Regions from separate parts of the Bradyrhizobium sp. Ses1 genome, predicted to be linked through region 2. Evidence: predicted binding sites of a transcription regulator. Region 2 holds the regulator's gene; each other region holds the start of a gene.
The links. Region 2 encodes PhoB, which activates phosphate uptake and scavenging genes when phosphate is short. Its sites were predicted from a motif close to TGTCATNNANCTGTCAT; they were not measured.
Positions count from the first base shown of each region.

Region 1: the regulator PhoB is predicted to act here: its motif matches at 3,116-3,132, upstream of AC5ZG5_RS33610 (DUF2794 domain-containing protein).
Region 3: the regulator PhoB is predicted to act here: its motif matches at 3,469-3,485, upstream of AC5ZG5_RS16025 (UDP-2,3-diacylglucosamine diphosphatase).

Region 1 covers NZ_JCAMOQ010000042.1:31,668-38,387, reverse strand. Annotated here, with positions in the region: gene AC5ZG5_RS33625 (ABC transporter permease) at 1-845, shown strand, start outside; gene AC5ZG5_RS33620 (Bax inhibitor-1/YccA family protein) at 1,084-1,875, shown strand; gene AC5ZG5_RS33615 (GNAT family N-acetyltransferase) at 2,070-2,615, shown strand; gene AC5ZG5_RS33610 (DUF2794 domain-containing protein) at 2,733-3,104, opposite strand; gene AC5ZG5_RS33605 (DUF1223 domain-containing protein) at 3,550-4,308, opposite strand; gene acnA (aconitate hydratase AcnA) at 4,469-6,720, opposite strand, start outside.
Region 2 covers NZ_JCAMOQ010000001.1:98,243-104,962, reverse strand. Annotated here, with positions in the region: gene AC5ZG5_RS00475 (Hsp33 family molecular chaperone) at 1-38, opposite strand, end outside; gene argF (ornithine carbamoyltransferase) at 251-1,177, opposite strand; gene AC5ZG5_RS00465 (aspartate aminotransferase family protein) at 1,177-2,385, opposite strand; gene AC5ZG5_RS00460 (GcrA family cell cycle regulator) at 2,884-3,399, shown strand; gene phoB (phosphate regulon transcriptional regulator PhoB) at 3,520-4,227, opposite strand; gene phoU (phosphate signaling complex protein PhoU) at 4,344-5,060, opposite strand; gene pstB (phosphate ABC transporter ATP-binding protein PstB) at 5,072-5,893, opposite strand; gene pstA (phosphate ABC transporter permease PstA) at 5,890-6,720, opposite strand, start outside.
Region 3 covers NZ_JCAMOQ010000011.1:163,331-170,050, forward strand. Annotated here, with positions in the region: gene AC5ZG5_RS16010 (AI-2E family transporter) at 1-193, opposite strand, end outside; gene AC5ZG5_RS16015 (threonine/serine dehydratase family protein) at 421-1,410, opposite strand; gene AC5ZG5_RS16020 (glycosyltransferase family 4 protein) at 1,572-2,636, opposite strand; gene AC5ZG5_RS16025 (UDP-2,3-diacylglucosamine diphosphatase) at 2,633-3,445, opposite strand; gene thiD (bifunctional hydroxymethylpyrimidine kinase/phosphomethylpyrimidine kinase) at 3,618-4,418, opposite strand; gene AC5ZG5_RS16035 (Lrp/AsnC ligand binding domain-containing protein) at 4,557-4,802, shown strand; gene AC5ZG5_RS16040 (c-type cytochrome) at 4,804-5,127, opposite strand; gene AC5ZG5_RS16045 (glycosyltransferase) at 5,169-6,497, opposite strand.

The DNA of each region.
Region 1 (6,720 bases), on a different contig from region 2:
TGAAACCATCGGTCGACGCCGAATGGGTGCTGCAGAGCGACCGCGGCCTCACCTACACCGGGGAGGTTCCCAAAGGCTCGAAGGTCGTCGAGGGCGAATGGTGGGGCGCCGACTATCACGGCCCGCCGCTGGTCTCGATGGAGAAGAAGATCGCCGACGGGCTGAGGCTCAAGATCGGCGACGAGATCGTCGTCAACGTGCTCGGCCGCGACATTTCGGCGAAGATCGCCAATCTCCGCAACATCGACTGGCAGGGGCTCGGCATCAATTTCGTGCTGGTGTTTTCGCCCAACGCCTTCAAGGGCGCCCCGCACAGCCATGTGGCGACCCTGACGGAGGCGCATCCGTCCCCTTCCGACGACGCCCGCATCATCAAGCAGGTCGCCGACGCTTTCCCGATGGTGACGAGCGTCCGGGTCCGCGAGGCGCTGGAGACCATCGGCAGCGTCGTCACCAATCTCGTGCTGGCGATCCGCGGCGCCAGCGCGGTGACGCTGATCTCGGCTATCCTGGTGCTGGGCGGCGCGCTCGCCGCCGGCCACCGCCACCGCGTCTATGACGCGGTGATCCTGAAGACGCTCGGCGCCACCCGCGCCCGCCTGCTGGGCGCCTATGCGCTCGAATATCTGATGATTGGCTTCGCCACCGCGCTGTTCGGCGTGTTCGCCGGCTCGATCGCCGCCTGGCTGATCGTCACCCGGCTGATGACGCTGAGTTTCGTCTGGGAGGCCGGCAGCGCCGCGGCGGTGGTGGTCGCGGCGCTGATCGTCACCGTCGGGCTCGGGCTGGCCGGCACGCTGCTCGCCCTGAACCAGAAGCCCGCGGCCGTGTTGCGGAATTTGTGACAATTTGAAGCGGGGAACGAGCTCGGTTAATACCGGTTTTGCCTTGAAATAAAGGCCAGAGCGACATTCAGCCGCGCGTGGAAGCTTGCGGCGGTTGTGTTAGTTTCCCACATACGCCTTGGGTCGGATGGGCGGTTTGATGACACGGATTTTAATGTCCGCAGGCCGCGCTATCTGAGATAGATTATACTCGGTCCCGCAAATCCCTTGCGACCGGAACAACCACGGGAATTCGACCATGTCGGACCTAGACCGTAACTATGCCTCTCCCTTCGGCCGGGCCGCCGGTCGCATTGACACTGCGACGGTCGACGCCGGTCTGCGCGCCTACATGCTGCGCATCTACAACTACATGTCGATCGGCCTCGCGATCACGGGCCTGGCCGCGCTCGGCGTCTATATGGCGGCGGTGACGGCGGATCCGTCCGCAGCCGTCGCAAAGTTCGGCAACGCCTATCTGACGCAGTTCGGCTATGCGATGTTCGTCAGCCCGCTGAAGTGGCTGTTCATCCTCGCACCGCTGGTGATGGTGTTCGTGATCTCGGCCGGCATTAACCGGCTGCAGCCCGCGACTGCTCAGCTCCTGTTCTGGGTGTTCTCGGCGCTGATGGGCCTCTCGCTGTCGTCGATCTTCCTGGTGTATACGCACACCTCGATCGTGCGGGTGTTCTTCATCACCGCGGCGACCTTTGGTGCGCTCAGCCTCTACGGCTACACCACCAAGCGTGACATGAGCGGCATGGGCTCGTTCCTGTTCATGGGCCTGATCGGCATCATCATCGCCAGCCTGGTCAACCTGTTCCTGGCGAGCTCGGCGCTGCAGTTCATCGTTTCGGTGGTCGGCGTGCTGGTGTTCGCGGGCCTCACCGCTTGGGATACCCAACGGCTGAAGAACGACTACATCTACGGCTACGCCTCGCAGGGTGGCGCGATTGCCGAGCGTGCGGCGATTACCGGCGCACTCTCGCTCTACCTGAACTTCATCAACCTGTTCACGCTGCTCCTGCAGCTCCTCGGACAGCGCGACTAAGCGCCTCCGGCAGTACCAACGATCGAAGCCCCGGCCTCACCGCCGGGGCTTTTCGTTTGCGCACTCAGTCCCCTACCCGGGCTCGTTCCCGAGCATCCACCATTGACGAGAAAGGCGTGGATGGCCGGGTCAAGCCCGGCCATGACAGATAAGGAGAGCGTTGCTCCCGGGAAACCTGCTGCTATCTTGCCGCCATGTCCGCCGTCGAGATCAGGCCCGCCACCGAGGCCGACCTTCCCTCCGTCACTGCAATTTACGAGCACGCGGTGCGCTTCGGCACCGCGACGTTCGAGCTGGTCCCGCCGGACCTCGCGGAGATGACGCGCCGCTTCAGGGCGCTGACGGATGGCGGCTTTCCCTATTTCATCGCCGCCCTTGACGGAGGCGTGGTCGGTTATGCCTATGCCGGCGCCTACCGCCCGCGTCCGGCCTATCGCTTCACGGTGGAGAATTCGATTTATCTGGATCCCTCGATCCACCGCCGCGGCGTCGGCCTGCAACTGCTGCAGCGGCTGATCAGCGAATGCGAGGCGCGCGGCTACCGGCAGATGATCGCGGTGATCGGGGACTCCGCCAACGCCGGCTCAATTGGCGTTCACCTCAAGACCGGCTTCACGCTGATCGGAACCCATCCGAGCGTCGGCCTCAAATTCGGCCGCTGGCTCGACACGGTGATGATGCAGCGCGCGCTCGGCGACGGCGCGACCACGATACCGACCGAGGATCCGGGCCGGCGTTAATTCTCCGTCATTCCGGGGCCCGCGTAAGCGCGAACCCGGAATCCAGAGGTTGGTGAGAGCGCAATTGCCGCACGAGATTCCGGGTTCGCTTCGCGCCCCGGAATGATGGACGCGGCCTTAAACAACCGCCAGCTTGCGGTCGATCACGAGCAGCACGCGCTCCAGCTCATGGCCGCGGCGCAGGATCAGGCCGGTCGCCGAGATCACGCTGTACATGCCCTGCTTGCGGGCGAGCCGCGGGTCCTTTTCGATTCGATAGATCGGGACTTCGGAGGAGCGGCGGAACACCGAGAACACGGCGCGATCCTTCAGGAAGTCGATGGCGTAATCCCGCCACTCGCCGTCGGCGACCATGCGACCATAGAGATTGAGGATGCGATTGAGTTCGAGACGATTGAACGTCACGCGGTTCTGTAGCGGGGTGGCAGCGGCGGGCCGCGCCGCCGCGCGAAGCCCGCTTGGCTCGCTGTCCTCCGATATCGATATCATCAAGCGCCTCCTGTCATGCGGCTGACATGATTGCGCTAACCGGGCAGCGCCGCAAGGGTTCAGAGCCGCCGTGCGACGAATGGGAAGATTTTCCAGGAGTCACAGTATCGTTAGAAAGAATCTTATTGCTGCCCCACTTCCGCCCACCGCCCGCCCCGCTGCCCTGCGAAAAGGAAATCCTGCGTTGGCCCGGTTCTTTCGGTTCCGGATTCCTCAGCCCCCAGCCCCCCGGGGCCGTCGGGACCGGGCCTGTTCGCAGGGGAGTTAACTCCCTTTTGACTGGGCCAACGAGAGTTGGTCCTTTTCTTTTTTGGGGGTTCCTCACGACACGTCATTCCGGGCACGCGACAGCGTGAACCCGGAAACTGGAGGTTGATGGCGAGAGATTCCGGGTTCGCGCGATGCGCGCTCGGAATGACAGGATGTGGCGGGTTTGATTTAGACCTTACCGCAGCGGCGTCATAGCCGCGCCGAGCATGGGGCCCGGCTTGTCGCGATTGCCGTCCTGGACATAGACGACGGCGGCATCGACGCCTTCACGCGAGATGTTCTCGATCGGCACGGTCCAGCTTCCCGCGCTGCCATTCCAGTCGCCGACCTTCAACAGGTTACGCACCACGTTGTGGTAGGTGATCTCTTGCCCGCGATTCTCGCCGCGCCCGATCGAGATCGGCACCGCCTTGGAGATCGAGCAAATCCAGACTTCGCCATGCTTGACGCGCGGCCCATTGCTCGCCGCCACCGAGACATTGATCTGCTTGCCGGACAGCGACATCGTCACCGGCACCGACATCACGCCCTCGGTCGCGGTATCCTTGATCGCAGTCTCGATGCCGACGCGATCGCTGCCGATCACCTTCGCCGAGCCGTTAACGATGACTTGCGGCGTATAGACGTCGCGGTCGCCGCGCACATGCGAATAGGCTTTCTGGCGTGCGCTGAAGCGCGAATCAGCCAGCGTGTCCTTCCAGCCGAGATAATCCCAGTAGTCGATCGGCATGCTGAGCGCGATGACATTCGGGTCCTTGGCGAGTTCGCCGATGATCTTGTCGGCGGGCGGGCAGGACGAACAACCCTGTGAGGTGAAGAGCTCGACGACCGCACGCGGATCGGCGTGGGCGGGTCGGATGATCGCGATAATGGCGCAAACACTGAGCGCGCCGGACCAAAGCGAAAGACGATTATAGGCCATCATCGCTGTCATACTGAGAACCGATCGTGATGATTTCCATCCGTACTTGTACGGGGCATGAGAGACGACCCTGAAGAGCATGCCCCTGACGTGCGAAAGCGGCCTTTTTCATAGGCCGCCCGCATTTTCCTAGCCATTCACGTAGCAGTGAGGCACCGATCACAAATCCGCGTTAGGCCGCGAGCTTGCGCAACACGTAGTGCAGGATGCCGCCGTTGCGATAATAATCGAGCTCATCGAGCGTATCGATGCGGCAAAGCAGCGGGACATGCTGCACTTTGCCATCGCTGGAGGTGACGTCCGCCGTCAGCATCTGGCGGGGCTTCAAATCGCCCTGCAAGCCACGAATCGTGACCTTCTCGTCGCCCTTGATGCCGAGCGACTGCCATGACGTGCCCGGCTCGAAGGTGAGTGGCAGCACACCCATGCCGACCAGATTGGAGCGATGGATGCGCTCGAAGCTCTGGCAGATCACCGCGCGAACACCGAGCAGGCGGGTGCCCTTGGCCGCCCAGTCGCGCGATGAGCCGTTGCCGTACTCGGCGCCGGCGAACACCACCAGCGGCACGCCTTCCGCTTGGTACTTCATCGCGGCATCGTAGATCGACATCTGCTCGCCGTCGGGCCAGTGCTTGGTGTTTCCGCCTTCCGGAATATTGCCGTCGGCGCCCTTGAGCATGAAGTTCTTGATGCGGATGTTGGCAAAGGTGCCGCGCATCATGACCTCATGATTGCCGCGCCGCGTGCCGTACTGGTTGAAGTCGGCGGGGCGCACCTGATGCTCGCTCAGGAATTTGCCGGCGGGTGACGTCAGCTTGATCGAGCCGGCCGGCGAGATGTGGTCGGTCGTGATCTTGTCGCCGAACATGGCGAGGATCCGCGCCTCGACGATGTCGGTGATCGGCTCGGGCTCCTTCTTCATGCCCTCGAAATAGGGCGGGTTCTGCACATAGGTCGAGCTCATATTCCAGCGATAGGTCTCGCTCTCGACCGTCTTGATCTTGCGCCAGTTGGTATCGCCCTTGAACACGTCGGCGTATTTCTTCTTGAAGATCGACGCGGTGACGAACTTCTTCATGAAGGCGTTGATTTCCTTCGCGGTCGGCCAGATGTCCTTCAGGTAGACCGGCTTGCCGTCCTTGCCCTCGCCGATCGGCTCGACCGCGAGATCCTTGGTCACGGTGCCCGCCAGCGCGTGCGCTACGACCAGCGGCGGCGAGGCGAGATAGTTCGCCTGCACGTCAGGACTGACGCGGCCCTCGAAGTTGCGGTTGCCCGACAGCACGGCGGCGGCGACGATGCCGTTGTCGTTGATCGATTTCGAAATCTCTTCCGGCAGCGGGCCGGAATTGCCGATGCAGGTGGTGCAGCCGAAGCCGACCAGGTTGAAGCCGACCTTGTCGAGATCGGCCTGCAGGCCGGAATTGGCGAGATATTCCGCCACCACCTGGCTACCCGGGGCAAGCGAGGTCTTCACCCAAGGCTTCGCTTTCAGGCCCTTGGCAACCGCGTTGCGTGCCAAAAGGCCGGCGCCGATCAGAACGCTCGGATTGGAGGTGTTGGTGCAGGAGGTGATCGCCGCGATCACGACGTCGCCATGGCCGAGATCGAAGTTGCGGCCCTCGACCTGATAGCGCTTCTCCGCATCATCGGCCTTCTTGTATTCGCTGGCGAGCGCCGTTGCGAAGCCGGTCGCGACCGCAGGAAGGGCGACGCGGCCCTCTGGGCGCTTCGGCCCGGCCATCGACGGCACGACATCCTTGAGATCGAGAATCAGCTTTTCCGTGAACACCGGATCGGTCGATTTCGCCGTGCGGAACAGGCCCTGCGCCTTGGCATAGGCGGCGACCAGCGCGACACGGTCCGCCTTGCGGCCGGAGGTCTTGAGATAATCGATGGTCGCGGCGTCCACCGGGAAGAAGCCGCAGGTCGCGCCATATTCCGGCGCCATGTTGCCGATCGTCGCCTTGTCCGCGACCGAAAGATAATCGAGGCCAGGGCCGAAGAACTCGACGAACTTGCCGACGACGCCCTGCTTGCGCAGCATCTGCGTCACTGTCAGCACCAGGTCGGTCGCGGTGACACCTTCCTTGAGCTGTCCCTTGAGCTTGAAGCCGACCACTTCGGGCAGCAGCATCGACAAGGGCTGGCCGAGCATGCAGGCTTCCGCCTCGATGCCGCCGACGCCCCAGCCGAGCACGGCAAGGCCGTTAACCATCGTGGTGTGCGAATCAGTACCAACAAGCGAATCGGGATAGGCGACCTCGAAGGTGCCGGTCTTCTTGCCGACCGTCATCTTCTCCTTCTTGGTCCACACCGTCTGGGCCAGATATTCGAGATTGACCTGGTGGCAGATGCCGGTACCAGGCGGCACCACCGAGAAGTTCGAGAATGCCTTCTGGCCCCATTTCAGGAACTCGTAAC
Region 2 (6,720 bases):
GTTTCCGTGATCTTGATGTCGGGGGATTGTGAAACCATGGCGCTCTATCTGGGGTCTTGAGAGGCGAAACGAAAGGGGTTCACATCTATCGTTGTTAGCCGTCATCCCTGCGAAAGCAGGGATCCATAACCACCGATGTGAGCATTGTGAAAAGCTGGGGCCGCAGCTTGATGCAACAACTCACATCGGTGGTTATGGATCCCGGCTCGCGCTTCGCTTGGCCGGGACGACAGCTATCTTGGCGGCGCGCTTACGCGACCGCGTCAAAACACCAGGCCAGAATGCCCTTTTGCGCATGCAGGCGGTTCTCGGCCTCGTCGAACACCACCGATTGCGGACCGTCGATCACCTCGTCGGTGACTTCCTCGCCGCGATGCGCCGGCAGGCAATGCATGAACAAAGCATCGGGCTTGGCCAGCGACATCAGCTTGGCATTGACCTGATAGGGCCGGAGCAGATTGTGCCGGTGCTCGCCGTCCTTGTCGCCCATCGACACCCAGGTGTCGGTGACGACGCAGTCGGCGCCGCGCACGGCCTCCTCGGGGTCGTTGCCGAGCACGATCGGCGCCTGGGTCGCCTTGATCCAGTCGCGCATCGCCTTGTTCGGCGCGAGCTGCGGCGGCGTCGCGATATTGAGGGCGAACTTGAAACGCTCGGCGGCATGCGCCCATGACGCCAGCACGTTGTTGTCGTCACCGGTCCAGGCCACGGTCTTGCCCTCGATCGAACCGCGACGCTCCTCGAACGTCATCAGGTCGGCCATCACCTGGCAGGGATGCGAGCGGCGCGTCAGCCCGTTGATCACGGGGACGGTGGCATGCGCGGCGAGCTCCAAGAGCGCATCGTGGTTGAGGATGCGGATCATGATCGCATCGACATAGCGCGACAGCACGCGCGCAGTGTCGGCGATGGTCTCGCCACGGCCGAGCTGCATCTCGGCGCCGGTGAGCATGATCGATTCACCGCCAAGCTGGCGCATGCCGACGTCGAACGACACTCGCGTGCGGGTCGAAGGACGCTCGAAGATCATCGCCAGCGTCTTGCCTTCGAGCGGCTTCGTGGCCCGCTCATGCGCCTTCAGTCTCGCCTTCATGGCGGCGCCGGCGGCCAGCATGGCGCGCAGCTCGTTGAGCGACATTTCGTTGATGTCGAGGAAGTGACGGGGCGCCTTGCTCATCATCCCGCTGCCTTCTTCGAAGGTCCGCTTGAGAGCGCGGTGCAGGCGCGCTCCAGACAACCGATGGCGTGCTCGATCTCGGCCTCGCTGACGATCAGCGGCGCGAGGAAGCGCACCACATTATCGCCGGCGCCGACTGTGAGCAGCTTCTGCTCGCGCAGGGCGTTGACGAGGTCGCCCGAGGGCACCACGGCCTTGACGCCGATCAGAAGCCCCTCGCCGCGCACGTCGGCGAGAATGGACGGATAGCGGTCAACCGCGGAGGCGAGCTTCTGCTTGAGCAGGAGCGACATCTTCTGCACGTGATCGAAGAAGCCGGGCTTCAGCATCACATCGAGCACGGCGCCGGCGGCCGCGACCGCGAGCGGATTGCCGCCGAAGGTCGAGCCATGCGAACCCGCCGTCATGCCGGAGGCGGCTTCCGCGGTCGCAAGGAAGGCGCCGATCGGAAAGCCGCCGCCGAGCGCCTTGGCCAGCGACATCACGTCAGGGGTGACCCCGATACGCTTGTAGGCGAAGAGATCGCCGGTGCGGCCCATGCCGGTCTGCACCTCGTCGAACGCGAGCAATAGGCCATGCTCGTCGCAAAGCTGGCGCAGCGCCTTGAAGAAAGCCGGCGGCGCGGAGCGCACGCCGCCCTCGCCCTGCACCGGCTCGATCAGAATGCCCGCGGTCTCTGGACCGATCGCGCGTTTCACCGCTTCGATATCGCCATGCGGCACCTGGTCGAAGCCGTCCATCGGCGGACCGAAGCCCTCGAGATATTTAGCAGCGCCGGTCGCTGCGAGTGTCGCGAGCGTGCGGCCATGGAAGGCGCCTTCGAAGGTGATGATGCGGTAGCGCTCCGGATGCCCCTTCGAGAAGTGATAGTGACGCACGACCTTGATCACGCCCTCCATCGCTTCCGCGCCGGAATTGCAGAAGAACACGAAGTCCGCAAAACTCTGCTCGCACAGCCGCGCGGCAAGCTTCTCGCCGTCCGGGCTCTTGAACAGGTTCGACATGTGCCAGAGCTTCGTCGCCTGTTCCTGCAGCGCCTTCACCAGATGCGGATGGGCATGGCCGAGCGCGTTCACCGCGACGCCGGAGGTGAAGTCGAGATAACGCTCGCCTTTGGTCGAGATCAGCCAACAGCCTTCGCCGCGTTCGAAGCCGAGATCGGCCCTGGCAAAAACGGGAAGCAGATGCGACGTGGCGCGGTCGGTCATGGCGATCACTGAAGGGTTCAGACAAGCCTTTCAGACAAGCCCCGGCGGCGTGCAGCGATGCAGACACGCGGCTGGAGCTCATCCAGCGAAAACAAAACGTGCCGCCTTTGCAGGGCGGCACGTGAAGGCATTCTATGCGCGCGGCGGGTGCTGTCAATCGCCACGAAGCCGCCAGGCTGCGCTGCAAAGTGCCGGTAATCCGCAGTTTTCCGGTGTGGTGGAAAAGCCCGATTGCAATCCCTAAATGTCGGAACATGTGGACGCATAGGCGCGGACTCTTGCGCCAGAGTCACGCCATATTGTAGCGTCTAGCCTGTCGGGTACGACATCTCGTGCGGCAGTTTTGATCCCTTAGAGTCCTTTGTGTGCGGCGTACACGTTCGGGTGCGGTTTTCGTGCCCGGCGAGCCTTAAGGGATTCTGCCCGCAGGGATTTTTGAGATTAGGCATCGCAGCGCTGTCCCAGGATCGGCCGGCGCAACGCGAAGGGAAAGATGCGATGACGGTATTGACCTGGTCCGACGAACGCGTCGAGCAGTTGAAAAAGCTCTGGGAAGGTGGCCTTTCGGCCAGCCAGATCGCTGCGGAACTGGGCAACGTGACCCGCAATGCGGTGATCGGCAAGGTGCACCGGCTCGGCCTCTCGGGCCGCGCCAAGAGTCCTGCTGCAGCCGCGCCGCGGCAGCGCAAGGCGCGTCCCGCACAGCCGATGATGCGCGTGGCGCGTCCGGTCTCCCGCGGCAACACCGCGCTCGCCCACGCCTTCGAGGTGGAGGTGGAAGCGGACCCTATCGCCTACGACAATGTGGTACCGATGAGCCAGCGGCTGTCGCTGCTCGAATTGAACGAGGCCACCTGCCACTGGCCGGTCGGCGATCCCTCGAGCCCGGAATTCTTCTTCTGCGGCGGCAAGGCGCTTCCCGGCCTGCCCTATTGCGCGCACCACTCCCGCATCGCCTACCAGCCGGCGGCTGACCGCCGCCGTCCGACGGTCAAGCCGTCACAAGGCAAGTAAACCGACGACAGATCGTAGCCTGGGTGGAGCGCAGCGCAACCCGGGAACGCTGTATCGGCAGGTCCAAATTTCCCCGGGTTACGCTTCGCTGCACCCGGGCTGCGGATTGAGGTCGCCGGTTTACGACTGCTCGGCCTTCGCGAAGCGATCATCGAGCGCGTAGCCCGCACCGCGGACGGTGCGGATCGGGTCCTGCTCGCGGCCGGGATTGAGCAATTTGCGCAGGCGGCCGATGTGAACGTCGACGGTGCGCTCGTCGATATAGATGTCGCGGCCCCAAACGCTGTCGAGCAGCTGCTCGCGGCTGAACACGCGGCCGGGATGCTCCAGGAAGAACTCCAGCAGGCGATATTCGGTCGGGCCGAGATCGATCGGGCGGCCCGAGCGCGCGACGCGGCGCTTCTCGCGGTCGAGTTCGATGTCGCCATAGGTGAGCACGGTGGCGAGCCGCTCCGGGCTTGCCCGGCGCAACAGGCCCTTCACCCGCGCGAGCAGTTCAGGCACCGAGAACGGCTTGACGATGTAGTCGTCGGCACCGGTCGCCAGCCCCCTCACGCGCTCGCTTTCCTCGCCGCGCGCGGTCAGCATGATGATCGGGAGCTGCTTGGTCTCCGGCCGCGCCCGCAGACGGCGGCACAGCTCGATGCCGGAGAGTCCCGGCAGCATCCAGTCGAGCACGACAAGGTCGGGAATACGTTCCTTGAGCCTTGTGTCCGCATCGTCTCCACGGGCGACCGTTTCGACATCATAGCCTTCTGCATCGAGATTGTAGCGCAACAGCGTCGTCAGCGCTTCTTCGTCTTCGACCACCAGAATGCGTGCGCTCATCGGCTTGGCTTCTCCTATAGCGGGATGACTCTCTGCTTGAATCGTCATCCCACTCTTCCTTTGATGTTTGAGCAGGATCTTGGCGGAAAGCCGGCGTCGACTTTCCGGATGTTGCTCTAGTTGCCCGGAACGGTCGTGGCGAACGTCGTCATATCCCCCTTCGGCCGCTTGTCGGTGATCTGCTGACCCTCGATCATGTAGAAGACCGTTTCCGCGATGTTGGTGGCGTGGTCGCCGATCCGCTCGATATTCTTGGCGCAGAACATCAGGTGGATGCAGAACGAGATGTTGCGCGGATCTTCCATCATGTAGGTGAGGAGCTCGCGGAACAGCGAGGTGCAGATCGCGTCCACCTCCTCGTCGCTCTTCCAGACGTTCATCGCCGCCGGCAGATCGTGCGCGGCATAGGCGTCGAGCACGGACTTGACCTGCGACAGCACGAGGTCGGTCATGTGCTCCAGGCCGCGGATCAACTTCAGCGGCTGGAAGTCGTTCTCCAGCGCGGCGACGCGCTTGCCCATGTTCTTGGCGAGGTCGCCGATCCGCTCGAGGTCGGTCGCCACCCGCATCGCGCCGACGATCTCGCGCAAGTCGACAGCCATCGGCTGGCGGCGGGCGATCGTCAGCACGGCGCGCTCCTCGATCACGCGCTGCAGGCTGTCGATCTCGATGTCGGAAGCGACGACACGCTTGCCGAGCGCGACGTCGCGGCGGATCAGCGCATCGACGGATTCGGTGATCATCCGTTCGACCAGCCCGCCCATCTCTGCGACCAGACGGGTCAGTTCCTGAAGATCGCTGTCGAATGCCTTGGCGGTATGTTCAGAAGCCATGATGTCCCTCCTCAACCAAACCGGCCGGTGATGTAGTCCTGGGTGCGTCGATCGCTCGGCGAGGTGAAGATCTTGCTGGTGTCGTCGAACTCGATCAGTTCGCCCAGATACATGAACGCAGTCTTGTCGGAGACGCGCGCCGCCTGCTGCATGTTATGCGTGACGATCGCGATCGTGTAGTCCTCCGACAATTCCTGGATCAACTCCTCGACCTTGGCGGTCGAGATCGGATCGAGCGCCGAGCAGGGCTCGTCGAACAGGATAACTTCGGGCCGCACCGCAACCGTGCGGGCGATGCAGAGGCGCTGCTGCTGGCCGCCGGAGAGGCTCAGGCCGGAGGCGTTGAGCTTGTCCTTGACCTCGTTCCACAGCGCACCGCCGCGCAGCGCTTTCTCGACGCGGCCGTCCATTTCAGATTTCGAAATCTTCTCGTAAAGGCGGATGCCGAAGGCGATGTTCTCATAGATCGTCATCGGGAACGGCGTCGGCTTCTGGAACACCATTCCGATCCGCGCCCGCAGCAGGTTGAGGTCGAGCTTGGGGTCGAGGATGTTGGTCTGGTCCAGCATCAACTGGCCGGTGGCGCGCTGGCCGGGATACAGGTCGTACATCCGGTTGAAGATCCGGAGCAGGGTCGACTTGCCGCAGCCGGACGGGCCGATAAAGGCGGTGACGCGGTTGGTGCCGAGCGTCAGGTTGATGTTCTTCAACGCATGGTGCTCACCGTAATAGAAGTTGAGGCTGCGTGCAGTCACCTTTGGCGCCGCTTCCGGCAGCGACTTCTGGGGAATGGCCGCGCTCGGGCTGGTCGTCGATACGGACAGATCGGTCATTTTGCGCTCCTTTCGGCGCCGAGGATGCGCGCGCCGATGTTGAGCGCGAGCACGGTCAAGGTGATAAGCAAGGCCCCGCTCCAGGCGAGTTCCTTCCAATAGGCGTAGGGGCTCTGCACGAAGTTGTTGATGGTCACCGGCAGGTTCGCCATCGTCTTGGTCAGGTTCAGGCTGAAGAACTGATTGGACAGCGCGGTGAACAACAGCGGGGCGGTCTCACCGGCGACACGGGCGGTCGCCAGCAGCACGCCCGTGATCAGGCCGGAGCGCGCCGCGCGATAGGCGATCCGCTTGATCACCAGCGAGCGCGGAAGGCCAAGCGCGGAGGCCGCTTCGCGCAGCGGGTTGGGGACGAGCAGCAGCATGTCCTCCGTGGTGCGGAGCACGACCGGGATGACGATCACCGCCAGCGCCAGGCAGCCGGCCAGCGCGGAGAAGCCGCCCATCGGCACGACAACCGCGCCATAGATGAACAGGCCGATGATGATCGACGGCGCGCTCAAGAGGATGTCGTTGATGAAGCGGATCACCGAGGTGAGCCGATCATGCTTGCCGTATTCGGCCAGATAGGTGCCCGCGAACAGGCCGAGCGGCGCGCCGATGCCGACACCGATCACGGTCATGATCACCGAGCCGACGATCGCGTTCAACAGGCCGCCATCGGTGGAGCCGGGCGGCGGGGTGTTCTTGGTGAAGACGTCGAGGCTGAGGCCGGCGAGACCGTTGTAGAACAGCGTGAACAGGATCAGCGCCAGCCAGGTCACCCCAAACGCGGCAGCGGCGATGCAAAGCCCGCGGATGATGATGTCGTTGCGGCGACGTGCTTT
Region 3 (6,720 bases), on a different contig from region 2:
GCATGGTGATCGCGAGCGCTGCGAGCTTCGGCATCCATGACTGCAGCCATTTCTGCGCCGGCCAGACGATCGCGATGATGAACAGCGCCGCAGCGAGCGGCGCCAGCACACTCCTCGCCTGCGATGCGGCCGCGCCGACGAGCACTACCGCGATGACGACGGTTGCAACCCTTTGCCCGGAGCCGTCCCCCATCCTGGATTCCTCCGACCTTGCGCCAAACAAAGATTGTCAGGTGCTGCAATCCGCCGCAAGGGCAGTCAGCCAATCGATGGGGTGGGGCCAGGGATTTGGACGCCGTTGATGCGCTGATTGCGCAGGCGCCAAAACGATGTTCTGCGTCGTAGCCCGGGCGGAGCCATCGGGCGCGCCTTCGCGCGCGACCCGTTGGCTTCACCCGGGCTACAGAATCTCGGCGTTGTTCAGGCCACCAGCTTGGCGAACAGGTCGGCGTCGACATTGCCGCCGGAGAGAACGATGACGACGTTCTTGTCCTTGGCGTCGATGCGGCCGGCGAGCAAGGCGGCAAGGCCGACGGCGCCGCCGGGCTCTACCACCAGCTTCAGTTCGCGATAGGCGAACGCAACCGCAGCGGCGACTTCCTCATCCGAAGCCGACACGCCGCCCGCCAGCAGCTTGCTGTTGATCGCAAACGTCAGTTCGCCCGGCATCGCCGCCATCAGCGCGTCGCAGATGGTGCGGGCGGCGGCTGGATGCGGCTCGCGATGTCCTACCTGTAGCGACAGCGCGTGGTCGTCATAGCCCTTCGGCTCGGCGACGATCACCTGGGCTTGCGGGAATTTGGCCTTCACGGCGGTCGCGACGCCCGCGATCAGCCCGCCGCCGGACGCCGGTGCCACCACGATGTCAGGCGTAAGCCCAAGCGTGGCCATGTCCTCGGCGATTTCGCGGCCCGCGGTGCCCTGCCCTGCGATCACGAAGGGATCGTCATAGGGACGCACCAAAGTCGCGCCGCGCTTCTCCGCGATGCCATTGGCGATCGCCTCGCGGTCCTCACGGTCGCGGTCATAGAGCACGACCTCGGCGCCATAGGACTTGGTGCGCTCGCGCTTGGTGATGGGCGAGTCCGCCGGCATCACGATGGTCGCCTGCATGTTGAGGATCTTCGCCGCCGCGGCCACGCCCTGGGCATGGTTGCCGGAGGAGAACGCGACGACCCCGCCGCCGCGCTGTGCCTGCGGGATCGACGACAGCTTGTTGAACGCGCCGCGGAACTTGAACGAGCCGGTCCGCTGCAGCATTTCCGGCTTCAGGAATACCTTGGTCCCGGCGCGCTCGTTGAGGACGGGAAAGGACAGCAGCGGCGTGCGCACCGCGAACGGCGCGACCACCTTTGCGGCGGCTTCGATATCAGCCGCACCGATGGGTTGATTTGCGACGATTTCGGTCATGCGCAATTTGTAACGCGGTCGCGGACGAGCCGGCAAGACGCTTCTGTGTGATCCCCGGCCGTAGCCCGGGTGGAGCGGAACGCGTAACCCGGGACCGCCGGTCAAGACAGATACAGAAGTCCCCGGGTTGCGCTGCGCTCCACCCGGGCTACGGGGTCAGGCTAGGCTGCGAAATGCGGGTCCTCAGCCACGAATTCCGCCGGTTCGTTCTCAGGCTCGGGCTCGACCGGCCGGAGATTGAGGGCGTGGTCGATAAAAACGCGCGCCGAGGCTTGCCAGGTGTGGCGCGCAGCAAAGTCGACACAGGTTTGCGCGGGGATGCTGAGCGCCTCCAGACAGGCCTCGCGGAGGTCTTCTTTCAGCACGCCGACCGGCGCAGTGCCGATCACGTCACGCGGACCGACCACCGGGAAAGCGGCGACCGGCAGGCCGCTCGCAAGCGCCTCCAGCAGCACCAAACCGAAGGTGTCGGTCCTGCTGGGGAACACGAACACGTCGGCAGCGGCATAAATGCGCGCCAATTCCTCGCCGTGCCGTGCGCCCAGGAACACGGCGTCGCGGTATTTCCGCTCCAGTGCCGGCCGCGCCGGTCCGTCGCCGACAACGACCTTGGTGCCCGGCAGATCGAGGTCGAGGAAGGCTTCCAGGTTCTTCTCGACCGCCACCCGGCCGACGCTCAGGAAAACCGGTGCCGGAAGACAGAGGTCGACATGGCGCGGATGGAACAGCTCGGTATCGACGCCGCGCGACCACAGCACCACGTTGCGAAAGCCGCGCGAGCGCAGTTCGGCGGCGAGCGCCGGGGTTGCCGCCATCACCGCCTGGCTCGGCCGATGGAACCAGCGCAACAGCCGCCAGACCCAGTTTTCCGGGATTGGCGAGCGCGCCGAGACATAGTCGGGAAAGCGGGTGTGAAAGCTCGTGGTGAACGGCAGACCGCGCTTGCGGCAGTAGCGGCGCACCAACAGGCCGATCGGACCTTCGGTGGCGATGTGGATGCTGTCGGGCTTGTCCTGCTCGATCAGCGCGGCAATCGCAGCCGGATGCGGCAAGGCCAGCCGGAGGTCGCGATAGCTCGGCATCGCGAAGGTGCGGAACGATTGCGGCGTGAGAAATGCGATCTCGACGCCGAGGCCCTTTGCCGCCTCGGCCATCATGGTCAGCGTCCGAACCACCCCATTGACCTGGGGATGCCATGCGTCGGTCGCGACCAGGATTTTTGTCATGCAGCGCGCGCCGTGACCCGTGGCACTGGTGCGATGCGCCGGACCGGATCAGTCCAGGTGATGATCTCGAAGCGGCCATCCTCGTGCTCGGCCAGCGCCGTGCAGCTCTCGACCCAGTCGCCGCAATTCATGTAGCGGATGCCGTGCTCGTCGCGGATCGTTGCATAATGGATGTGGCCGCAGATCACGCCGTCGCAGCCGTGGCGACGTGCTTCGCTCGCAAGCGTGGTTTCGAACGCGCCGATGTAATTGACTGCCTTCTTGACCTTCAGCTTCGCCCATTGCGACAGCGACCAGTAGGGCACGCCGAACATGCGGCGGAAGAAGTTGACGAAGCGATTCATCTGGATCGCGAAGTCGTACGCCTTGTCGCCGAGATGGGCGAGCCAGCGCGCATTCTGCACCACGAGGTCGAAGATATCGCCGTGGATCACGAGGAAGCGCTTGCCGTCGACGCCGGTGTGGATGGTGTTCTCCATCACGTCGATGCCGCCGAAATGCGTGCCGTAGTACTTGCGCAGGAACTCGTCGTGATTGCCGGGGATATAGATGACCTTGGCGCCCTTGCGTGCCTTGCGCAGCATCTTCTGCACGAAATCGTTGTGGGTCTGGGGCCAGTGCCAGCTCGACTTCAGCGCCCAACCGTCAACGATGTCGCCAACCAGGTAGATCGTGTCGGCATCGTGAGAGCGCAGGAAATCCAGCAATCGGTCGGCTTGCGACCCGCGGGCTCCGAGATGGACATCGGAGATAAACAACGTGCGAAAGCGCCGCTCGGGGCTCTCTTCACTGAAAGAGTCGCTTCCCATACCTGTGCACCTAACAAATCCCTGTGACAGGGCGATGACGATTCGTCGCAGCCAACAGTCCCACCAGAATCAGCTACGCGCCCCTTTGAAATGCGGATAACAGCGCCATGCGACAATCTGGCGACACCAGAGGCCGTAGATATGCGGGACAGGGTTGAGGCAGCTCGGTCGTCTAATAAAATCTGTGAAAATGATGCACCGGCCCGTGGCCGTGGCCGACGGTGAAACGGTCGGCGGCTTCGATGGCGGCGCTGATCCAGCGCTTGGCATTGCGCACGGCTGACGTCACGTCTTCGCCCTTGGCAAGCTCGGCTGCGATCGCAGACGACAAAGAGCAGCCGGTGCCATGGGTGTTTGCGGTGCTGATGCGCGGCGCCGCGAGCACGATCGCGCTGTCTACATCGACGAGATAGTCGATGCTCTCGCTGCCCTGCCCGTGCCCGCCCTTAATCAGGACCGCCCGACAGCCGAGGGCAAGCAGCCGCCTGCCCTGGCTCTCGATGGCGGCCTCATCCGAGGCCATCGGTTCGTCGAGCAGTGCTGCGGCCTCCGGCAGGTTCGGGGTGATCAACGACGCAAGCGGGATCAATCTCGTGCGCAGCGCATCGACCGCCTCCGCGGCAAGCAGGCGATCGCCCGAGGTTGCAACCATCACCGGATCGAACACGACATGCTTCGGCGACCAGCGCTCGAGCCCGGCCGCGATCGCATCGATGATCGAAAGCTCCGCCACCATGCCGATCTTGACCGCGCCGACCGCAAGATCGGAGAACACCGCATCGATCTGCGCCGTCACGAACCCGGCCGGCACCTGATGGATGCCGCGCACGCCCATCGTATTCTGCGCGGTGAGCGCGGTGATGACGGATGCGCCGTAGACACCGAGCGCGGCAAAGGTCTTCAAATCCGCCTGGACGCCGGCGCCGCCAGAGGAATCCGAACCGGCAATGGTGAGTGCGATCGGCGTCGTCATCGGAAAGCTGCCGCGCAGTGGGATAGGCATAATACCATGGTCCCTCCTAGCGCGGCGAACCAACGCCGGCAAGCTGGCTTGCCATTGCACGGCGAATTTGGCTCTATGGGCCGGCTACCTGCCCCGGAGATAACAGCGATGGTTCCCTTCTTCATCCAGATCAAGTGCAAGCTCGGCCAGTCCTATGCCGTCGCCAATGCGCTGGCGGAGGCCGAGATCGCCTCCGAGATCTACTCCACCGCGGGCGATTACGATCTCCTGGTGAAGTTCTACGTCGACAAGGACACCGACATCGGCCATTTCGTCAACGAAAAGGTCCAGGTCATCCCGGGTATCCAGGACACCCACACCATCATCACCTTCAAGGCGTTCGGGACCACCTAGACTAGTTGACGTGGCCGACTGCCCAGACATAGGCGGCCACTGCGGCAGTGTCGGCGTCCGACAGCTCGGCGCCTCCCTTCGGCGGCATGACGCCGGTATAGTTGCGTGGGTGCGGGACGCCGTCGACAACCGTCTTGGTGATCGCCGCAAGGCTGCCGTCGCTCCACACCCAATTGCCGGAAGTCAGGTCCGGACCGACTGACGTCCCTCGCGCATCGGCCCCATGACATCCGCTGCAGGTGCCGTTGCTGGCCTCGCCGTGGAAGATGCGATCGCCGAGCGCGACCGCAACGAGCTTGCGACCCAGCCAATCATTGCTTTCGATCGGTGTCGTGAAACGATTGTGCTGAGGTCGGTATCGTCGATCTACTTCGCCGACAGCAAAGCGGCGCGGGACGGCCGATCAGCCCCGTTCTGAGACACCCGCTTGATCGCGCGGAGAATCTCGCCACGGGTGTCGATGCGCTGGAATTCCTTAGCCATGAGCGAAGCACGTGCGCGATACCTCTCCGTATCGAGTACGGCCCGCACAGCCTCGCGCAGCACCTGCGGCGCCGGCGTGCTCGTCTCAAGGTTGATGCCGACCCCGGACCAGCCGACCCGCGCATTCACATCGGCCTTGTCCTCGGTGAGTCCAGCGCAGACCAGAGGAACACCAAAGCTCATGGCTTGGTTGACGCTGCCATAACCTCCATTGGTGACAAATACATCGGCTTTGGACAGGATCCACTCGAACGGCAGATAGCTCGCCAAACGCGCATTAGCCGGAATGGGGCCAGGGATCGTGTCGACCGGGCGGCCGCCAGCGGTGACGACCACGAGCAGGTCCCGCTCGTCGGCCAATCCCACCAGGGTCGGTGTTACCAAGCGGTTGAAGTCGTGGTTGGCCACTGTCCCTTGGGTCACGAGGACCACCTTGCGCCTGCCGTCCAGCTCATCGGCCCAGGGTGGCAGCGGCGCTTGTTTGGGCATAATGGGCGGGGTACCCACGAATTGCACCGAAGCGGGGGCGGGACGCGGAAACTCAAAACTCGGCACCGTCAGCTGCAGATAGGCATCTGCTAATTCCACCATTGCCTCGAAAGGAGGCCTCGGCAGCGACTTGACGCCGATTTCCTCCAGGCATTGGTTCAAACGATGCGCGAGCGGTTGATTGACGACCCTCTCATGTTCCTGGGCAATGGCTGCATACTTCTCGCGCTGCGCCGGGGCTGCCGCCGGAGGCAAGCCGAGGAGTTCTGGCGCCCCGTCTGTGCGAGGCCAATGGAGGATCGTGGTGCCAAAGCAGACAATCGGAGGCCGCTTCGAGCGAGGGCCCAGCAGCATTGGTAGCAGGCCCAAGAAGTACTCATCCCCCATCACGATGTCGGCCGGGACTTCCCGCAACAATCGTTGCAAGCCCTCGTGCTGCACGAGCATGTGGTCAACAAATAAGCGCTCCTTGGTGACGCGCAACAACTCCAACCCCGGAGGCAGGCTTTTCAGTTCGGGATACTTCGCGAAAGGATCCACCACATCCTGATCTGCGCTGGCAGGAATAGGACGAAATGCTGCACCAATACTGTTGATGCGGTCGCGGAAAGCGCTTCCTGTGAAGGCGACCACCTCGTGACCGTCAGCCAACAGGATGCGCGCGATACCAAGCATTGGATTGACATGACCGGGCGCGGGGGTCGTAGCGATGATGATTTTCATATAATCCTACTCTGGATATCCTGAGACGAAGGCCACTCGAGCCGACAAGAGTGATCGAGCTGAGTGACGCAACCAGATGTTGGCAGGTTTGCTGTTACGCCCCGATGTCGGATCCGGCGTGAATTGCTACACTCGCAATGCGTCTGGTCACAAAAGCTTGCGTGCAGGAATGAGCAACTCAGATCGCGCCAAGTGCGATCAATCCAATGATAATCTACCAACG